DNA from 2 places in the Bacillus sp. JJ1609 genome. Region 2 is predicted to be linked to the other one. Evidence: riboswitches for the same ligand, from Rfam matches in the RefSeq annotation. Region 2 holds a riboswitch; the other holds the start of a gene.
The links. Region 2 has a riboswitch for FMN ahead of V7654_RS02165 (ECF transporter S component). Riboswitches for the same ligand answer to the same signal wherever they lie in the genome.

Region 1 (4,427 bases), on a different contig from region 2:
GCGATCCGTAATATTCATGTTCGTCGGTCCAGCTTAAATCAGTAGAGTACCGAACATCATCGTACCAGGTATCATCGGCAATTAAATCGCCCTCAATTCTTTCAATTCCCTTTTCTTTAATTGTTTTAGCGATTTTATTAAAGTCATCAGGCAGGAGGGTCGGATCGCCTTTGCCTTTTAAATAGAGATCTCCTTCAAGAGTTTTGCCGCTGATTTTCCCATCTGCAAATACCTCAGTCGTAAAAGTGTAGCCCTCTCCTAAAACAGAGAGAGCGGCGGAAGCGGTGAACAGCTTCATTACAGAGGCTGGCTGTAAGCGGGTGGCTCCGATATGTTCATACAGCAGTTCACCATCCTCTGCAGATCGTACACTTACTCCTGCCAATGATCCTTTGAGTTGTGGTTCTTCATTTAAAATCTCATTGATTTCTTTCGACAATTCGCCGCTTGTTTCAAATGCTTGTGCAGGAGGATCTTCAGGTTTGAAGTAAGCAATTAATGGCAATATTGTAATAGATAATATAACGATAAATAGTGCTGTTTTCTGTCTCAACATATCTTTCATTCCTTTCATACGCGGATAGAAACCCAGTATTTCGACAAGAATTTTCCCAATAAACAACTAGTAAAGTCTATGATAATCTTTTCATTAATATAAGGTTTAGGAGGGAAAAAAATGAACCGATTCATGTGGAATGCCTTACTCATTGTAGCCATCGGAACAGGATTTTACTTCTATGTCCAATTAATTTTTTCAAAGGTCACCGATCCTCTGTACGGTTCTTTGGCCCTGCTGCTGGGGTGTCTATTTGCAGCAGGCATTTCCAGGGAACTTATGCAGACTACTCAGACTGAACAAGAGAACAGCCAGATATAGTAACACTCCTATACAGGGGTGTTTATTTTTTTGTGCATTGCTGTTTTCCATGTACTTAAAAACTACTTAATCAAGTTCGGTCGCCAAAGTTAGAAATCCTTTCTAAGGAACGAAATTTGTTTGTAAAAGTTCCGACTTAAAATAGATTATCAGGTAAATGAGATTTTATGAGAAGTACTGTATGGGGGTATGATAAGATTAAGATATAAGAATAAAAGGGGGTTTTCGATTGGATATCCTTGAAACAGGAATGGACCCATCTGAATGTGAAGACAGCTGCTGTTCTTCTGAACGAAAAAGCCATCACTCTGATAAAACAAAAAAGAACCTTGTCACCAGATTAAATCGGATCGAAGGACAGATCCGCGGCATAAAGGGCCTGATTGAAAAAGATACTTATTGTGATGATGTGATCACTCAAATATCCGCCACCCAAGCAGCATTGAACAGTGTAGCTAAGCTCCTTCTGGAAGGCCATATGAAATCCTGTATTGTCGAGCGCATCCAGGAAGGCGACAATGAAGTCATTGATGAGTTACTGACGACGATCGAGAAATTGATGAAAAAATAGCTAAATGTTATTTATTCGTAATCTGAATTTTTGTACTGTATAATGACTGTAATAATTAAATATTCCTTCGGGGTCGGGTGAAATTCCCAACCGGCGGTGATGAAGCTGATGCTTCTTAGTCCGTGACCCGGTTAACATTTGTTAAACGGTGGATCTGGTGAAACTCCAGGGCCGACAGTTAAAGTCTGGATGGGAGAAGGAAAAAAATGAGGATTAGAACATAGGGATAACTCTACCCTTTTTTAAGCCTTTTATTTGATGCTGTCTTTTTTAGGACCCCGAAGCGCTATAATGCTTCGGGGTCTTTTGTTTTTTAACAGCTATATAACAGCTCATTGCGGATTTGACCCTATGCTGATTTGAAGCAGGTAATCACACGCAATTTTACTGAGTCCTTAGAAAGGGGGCGACCAGATGAATGACTTTGACTATATGGCATTAGCCATCAACCTGGCGAAAGCTACAACAGGACAAACATCTCCTAATCCGCATGTCGGAGCCGTTGTGGTAAAAGATAATCAGATTGTAGGAATGGGGGCACACCTAAAGGCTGGAGAGTCTCATGCAGAGGTACACGCTATTCGAATGGCGGGTGACAAAACCTTTGGTGCAACACTTTATGTAACACTTGAACCTTGCAGTCATTTTGGCAAGACGCCGCCTTGTTCAAATTTAGTCATTGAATCGGGGATTAAGAAGGTCTTTGTCGCTTCAATGGATCCTAATCCGCTTGTAGCTGGCGGAGGGATTAAAAAGATGCAGGCAGCTGGAATAGAAGTAGAAGCAGGATTATTGAAGGATGAAGCTGAAGCGCTAAATAAGGTGTTTTTTCATTACATAAATACTGGCTTGCCTTATGTAACTTTGAAAACAGCCACAAGCCTTGACGGAAAGACTGCAACCACAGCTGGTGAAAGTAAATGGATCACTAGCGAAGAGTCGAGGAAGGATGTTCACCAGTTCCGCCACACTCATGATGCTATTTTGGTAGGTGTCAATACAGTTATCAAAGATAATCCAAGCCTGACAGCCAGGATTGAAGGGGGAGGCAAGAACCCAATCAGGGTGATTCTCGACACGAACCTGAGAACTCCCTTAGAATCTAAGGTCGTCTACGATAATGAAGCAAAAACCATTATTGTGACAGGGTGTGAGGTAGATCCTGCTCAGGTCAAAAAGTTCGCTGAAAACGGAGTTGACATTATTACGCTCGACACACCAAAGATTCGGATTTTCGATATGCTCAAAAAGCTCGGTGAACAAGGACTCTCATCTGTCTATGTTGAAGGCGGCGCTGAGGTTCATGGCAGCTTTTTAAAGGAAAAGGCTTTTCAGCAAACCGTTACGTATATTGCCCCAAGACTAATTGGAGGGAAAACAGCTCCTGCAGCCTTCGGAGGGGAAGGAATAGCACATCTGGAGGACACCGTTTCTCTCGATATAAAAGATGTGAAGAAGATTGGACAGGATATAAGGATTATTGCGGAGCCTGTCCCGGAAGGAGGTTAAATATATGTTCACGGGAATCATTGAAGAAATTGGAGCCATTGCTAATATCCAGCACACCGGTGAGTCATTCGTCCTGACCATCGATGCAAGTAAGGTATTAACCGATGTCAATCTGGGCGACAGCATAGCCGTAAATGGAGTATGTCTTACCGTCACTTCTTTTTCAAAGAGTCGCTTTACAGTTGATGTCATGCCTGAAACAGTCAAAGCGACCAGCTTGAAAACAGTCAAGCGAGGATCGAAAGTGAATCTAGAGAGGGCGATGGCTGCGGGCGGAAGATTCGGGGGCCATTTTGTAGCGGGCCATGTAGATGGAGTAGGTGTAATAAAAGGGAAAAAGCAATTTGAAAATGCCGTTTATTATGAAATAGAAGCAAAACCTGAATTGCTCAAATACATTATTTTAAAAGGCTCGGTTGCTGTAGATGGTACAAGCTTGACGGTGTTTGGTGTTTCGGAAGATAGTTTTACATTATCATTGATTCCCCATACTTTATCCGAAACAGTTTTGGGTTTTAAGGGTACCGGTGATATTGTTAACATCGAGTGTGACATGATCGGAAAGTATGTAGGGCACTTTTTGAATAACCAGGCCGCGGCAGCACCAAAACGAGGCAATAATATTTCTGCCCAATTTTTAGAGGAAAATGGGTTTATGTGAGGATGATGAAAATGTTTGATCCAATCGAAGAAGCGATATATGAGCTTATGCAGGGGAATGTCGTCATCGTTTGTGATGATGAAGACCGTGAGAATGAAGGAGATTTTATCGCATTGGCTGAAAAGGCTACCCCTGATGTCATCAATTTCATGGCTACACACGGAAGAGGATTGATCTGTGTCCCTATAGAAACAGATTTGGCTCAAAAACTGGATTTAATGCCTATGGTATCACGTAACACAGATCCTCATGGAACAGCTTTTACGGTAAGTATTGATCATAAGTTTTCGACAACTGGCATTTCAGCTTATGAACGATCTGCAACTGTGTTGAGCATGCTTGACTCGGAATCGAAGGCTGCTGATTTTAAAAGGCCTGGACATATTTTTCCGCTTGTTGCAAAAAAAGGCGGAGTCTTGAGAAGAGCTGGCCATACAGAAGCAGCAGTCGATTTAGCGAAATTATGTGGAGCAAAACCAGCCGGCGTCATCTGTGAAATTATGAATGAGGATGGGACAATGGCTCGTGTACCACAGCTTCGGAAAATCGCCGATCAATTCGAATTAAAAATGATCACGATTAAAGATTTGATTCAATACCGGAACCGGAAAGATCAATTGATCAAGAGAGAAGTTGAAATCAATCTTCCGACTGAATTTGGAATTTTCAAGGCGGTAGGTTATTCAAATCTTGTAGATGATAAAGAACATATTGCTTTGGTAAAAGGGGAAATCGATCCCCACGAGCCGGTGTTAGTAAGAGTGCACTCAGAATGTTTGACCGGAGATGTATTTGGCTCCTACCGCTGT
Region 2 (4,427 bases):
ATTGGAAAAAGAGGGCACTAATAAGGCCTCTTGGTTACCTGGAATGGGTAAAGCTGGAAAAAGAGGGCGCCAATAACGCCCCTTGCTTACCTGAAAGAGAAAAAATTGGAAAAAGAGGGCACTAATAAGGCTTCTTGGTTACTCATAGGTGGAATATTTTATAATTCTTCCGCGGAAAGCGAAGCGCCTGGAAAGGAAATCAACAGTCCCATTACTCCTCCAAACAAAAGAAAAACTGTAGACAAGCTCGTTTTTATCGAGTTTGTCTACAGTCTGAACAGGCTACATAGGATGGCCTTTGTTGTTTTCATTAAGTTATTTTAATATAGGTTTTTATCCAAAAGATTTTTTTGGTTTGTCTGAAATCAACTTATTAAAACAAACAAAGTTTACCAAAGGGCCATTATTAAAGTATGATACTGTTTATTGTAACGATTTCTTTTAATGATTTTAGTTTTTCAATCATATCCTCTTGAAGCGGCTTGTCGAATGAAAGGACCATTATGGCCTCTCCTCCTGCTTCTTTTCTTCCTACCTGCATCGTTGCGATATTGACGTTATGATCCCCCAGAACTTTCCCTACATGCCCGATAACCCCTGGGCGGTCCATATGCTGGATATAAAGAAGGTTGCCTGATGGGTGGAAGTCGATGTTAAATCCATCAAGATTGACGATTCTCGGGCCATAATGTTCAATATATGTCCCTCTTGCTGTAAAAGTTTCCCCGTCACCAAGGGCAGTAACTGTAACTGTATTCGCGTAGCCAAAAGTATCACCGGTGATTTTCTCTCCGATCATGATTCCTCGTTCCTTAGCGATATGGATGGCGTTTACTTCGTTAACAGTGACATCGATGCGATTTTGGAAGAAACCAGACAATAGCGCTTTTGTAAGGAAGGAGGTCTCCAGCTCGGCCGCGGTGCCTGAATATGTAACAGTCAACTCGCTAATCCCTTTATTGTGGCATTCTGAAACAATTTTCCCCATTTCTTTGGCGAGCTGGTGGAAAGGCTGGATTTTTTCGTAAATTTCTTTGGACATAGCCGGCAGGTTAATTGAATTAGCCACTGGTTTGTTTTCCAGAAAGGTCCTGATTTCCTTGGCGACCTGGGTGGCAACATTCAATTGTGCCTCCTTTGTTGATGCGCCTAAATGAGGAGTTACTATGACTGAATCTAGATCAAGCAAAGGGTGATTCCCAGGAGGTTCAACTTCAAAAACATCTAGTGCAGCTCCGGCTACGTGACCTTTTTCAATGAAGTGAGCAAGAGCGATTTCGTCAATAATACCGCCCCTGGCACAATTAAGCAGGTAAACGCCTTTTTTGGTATAACTTAAAGTTTTTTCATTGAGCAGCCCTTTCGTTTCTTTTGTTAATGGAGTATGGACGGAAATGATATCTGCAATTGGCAATAAATCCTCAAAAGTGGATAATTGTACACCCAATACCTCAGCTCTTTCTTTCGTCAGGAATGGATCAAAAACTTTTACAGTCATTCCAAAGACTCTAGCTCTCTTAGCCAATTCAGACCCGATTCTGCCCATTCCGATAATCCCTAATGTTTTTCCGTACAATTCACTTCCGATATACTGATTTCTTTTCCACTCACCATTCTTTACCGTAGAGTGAGCCTGGGGAATATTTCTGAGAAGTGCAGCCATCATTGCAAAAGTATGCTCAGCAGTAGAAATGGTATTCCCATCTGGCGCATTTACAACGACAATCCCTCTTTTGGTGGCCTCTGAAATATCGATGTTATCCACACCGACTCCAGCGCGGCCGACAATTTTAAGCGTAGGCATACGGTCAAGCAGTTCGCTGGTAACTTTTGTAGCGCTTCTTACCAGTAGGGCATCAATTTTGGTTAAATTGATATTTTCAGAGTCAATACTGTCCATATAAACCTGAGCGTTCTCCAATTCAAGTAACGGCTGTAGGCCTTCCTCTTTAATTGAATCCGTTGCTAATATCTGAAACATTCTGCACTCACTCCCTAACTAAAGTATGTAATATTCTGATTATTTTACAAAACGAATATTTTTTTGTCAAATGACAAAAATGTTCATGATTTAGTGAAAACGCTCTCATATGAAGAGGATCACGAGGTTAAAAAGTTCGGATATTGCTATTTTTTTAATCACACTTAATTCATCATATTCATTATGATGGAAGAATAGGATGGAGATTGTAGCAGACATAAAATCGTCACATGCAAACAGCTTCACAAATATTCTTTTTTTCAGTATAATAAGTTTGTAAAATTAAATATGGTCTATCTTCGGGGCAGGGTGAAATTCCCGATCGGCGGTAATGAGATCTTTTTTCTCTAAGCCCGCGAGCCTTTAGGGGCAGGATTTGGTGCGATTCCAAAGCCGACAGTATAGTCTGGATGGGAGAAGATGGAGGTTCTGCAGACGATCAAAAAATGCAGGTTTTGATCGTTTATTAAGCATGCCTTTAACACTACTCCCTCAAGAATAAAACTTGGGGGATTTATTTGTTTATGGGTGTGTGAATGCTGAATCTTTCTTCTTTATGTGAGATGGATCTCTATAAGGAGAGAGGATTATGAAAAAATTTAGTGTTAAAGCAATGGTTTCAATTGGGATGTTAAGCAGTATTTCTTATGTACTTATGTTGTTGAACTTTCCGCTGCCGCCGTTTCCCAAGTTTTTAATGGTTGATTTCAGCGATATTCCTGCATTGATTGCGGCGTTGATCTTTGGTCCGGCTGCCGGTATCTTAGTAGAGTTATTAAAGAACATGCTTGATTATTTTATGACTGGAAGTGAAACAGGTGTCCCTGTTGGCCACGTTGCTAATTTTGTCGCAGGCGTGTTGTTCATCCTTCCAACCTATTACCTTTACCAGAGGCTGAAAACAACTAAAGGCATGACATTTGCCCTTGTTGCAGGTACAGTCAGCATGGCAATCTTGATGAGCGTATTGAATTATTTCGTTTTTCTTCCTGCATATACATTATTTTTAAATATGCCGGCAATGTCTGGCCCGGAAACAAAACAACTTATTGTGGCCGGTATTTTGCCTTTCAATATTGTTAAAGGTATTTTAATGTCGATTGTATTCATGCTGATGTTCTCAAGAATGAAAACATGGATTGAAAGACAGCGGTCTTTTAAAAACGCATAATTATCTCAGCAGAGATTAAATAGATAAAAAGCAACGGTCTGCACCGTTGCTTTTTTTTGTCTTTATATGGCCTTTATATCTAGTCCCTGATTCCAGTGCTCAAATTCTTTAAGTACAGCAACATTCTATGAGAAGATGCATGAAGAAAAATTAAGATCGCTAAATGCCGACAAAAAAATTCCCGCCGTAAAGCGGGAATTATGTATTGATTATTCGAATTTAGTAGCATCTCCGTTAAATGGCTCATCTGCTACTTTGATTGAATCTGTTGGGCAGCCTTCGAATGCATCCATCATATCGTCAATTAAAACGTCTGGAATCTCTACGATACCTTCGTTTTCATCAAGTGTTACGAATGCAATGCCTTCATCATCGTAATCATAAATGTCTGGAGCAGCTGCACCGCAAGCTCCGCATGCAATACATGTTTCTTTGTCAACAATCGTGTACTTAGCCATGATCTAATTCCTCCCAAATGTTTAACAATAATAAATCGTCTTCCTAAAAAAGTGAAAACGTATTCCTCATACCTATTGTAAAACTGTATCGCAAACATTTCAATAAAAAAAGTATTGAGAATGCTTATCACATAAGGCGTTGCGAGGTTTTAGGGCTGAAAATAAAACATTTTCTTCTGCATTTTCATGGTAAAATAAATCTATAATATTTTCCTGCAATAGGAAAGGTAAAGAAATTGCATGGTGATGATTCTAATTTCAGCAAGGGTGATTTTATGCAAATTACATACCTAGAGGCAGTCATCCTGTATCTTTTAAAAAAAATTAATGGAGAACGGACAATTTATTCCTTATTCCATCTTTTTCAAGGTAAGAGGTCTTCCCAAACTATTCAAGATGCCCATCTATATCAGCTTTCACCTTTTTTTCATTCTTATCCTTCAATAACAAGAAGCCAGCTTGAGAAGGCAGTGAATTGTCTCATGGAGTACGGTCTGGCTGAGGAAATTGCTGATACAAAAGTTGTTTTAACCCCCAGAGGGATACAAGAATTAGATCTTAAGCTGGCTGAAAGTCCCTTGCCTATTTATTTAAATGGCTGGAAGTACCACCAGGTCACAGAATCGTTTTGGGAAAGGCTGACACTGCTCATTCAAGTAAGTTCTAATTTAGTCCACCGTGAACGGAGTTTTATTCCTGTCCGCAATAAAAAGGAAACTCTTAATTGGGTTAAACATTATATTAGGCAGCAGGGCGAGGACAGATATCAGCTTGCAGAAAGGCTGTATCAAGAATTGACTGCCACTCTGGAAAATCA

Region 1: it holds a riboswitch for FMN, as region 2 does, so the genes downstream of both, ribD (bifunctional diaminohydroxyphosphoribosylaminopyrimidine deaminase/5-amino-6-(5-phosphoribosylamino)uracil reductase RibD) here and V7654_RS02165 (ECF transporter S component) in region 2, are expected to answer to the same signal.

What each region holds. Positions count from the first base shown of each region.
Region 1 is NZ_JBALSS010000025.1:135,916-140,342, forward strand. It holds gene dacB (D-alanyl-D-alanine carboxypeptidase/D-alanyl-D-alanine endopeptidase) at 1-553, opposite strand, end outside; gene V7654_RS18460 (hypothetical protein) at 677-877, shown strand; gene V7654_RS18465 (metal-sensitive transcriptional regulator) at 1,128-1,448, shown strand; FMN riboswitch at 1,508-1,653, shown strand; gene ribD (bifunctional diaminohydroxyphosphoribosylaminopyrimidine deaminase/5-amino-6-(5-phosphoribosylamino)uracil reductase RibD) at 1,863-2,957, shown strand; gene ribE (riboflavin synthase) at 2,962-3,618, shown strand; gene V7654_RS18480 (bifunctional 3,4-dihydroxy-2-butanone-4-phosphate synthase/GTP cyclohydrolase II) at 3,630-4,427, shown strand, end outside.
Region 2 is NZ_JBALSS010000003.1:62,565-66,991, forward strand. It holds gene serA (phosphoglycerate dehydrogenase) at 407-1,981, opposite strand; FMN riboswitch at 2,273-2,407, shown strand; gene V7654_RS02165 (ECF transporter S component) at 2,571-3,152, shown strand; gene V7654_RS02170 (ferredoxin) at 3,362-3,610, opposite strand; gene V7654_RS02175 (helix-turn-helix domain-containing protein) at 3,886-4,427, shown strand, end outside.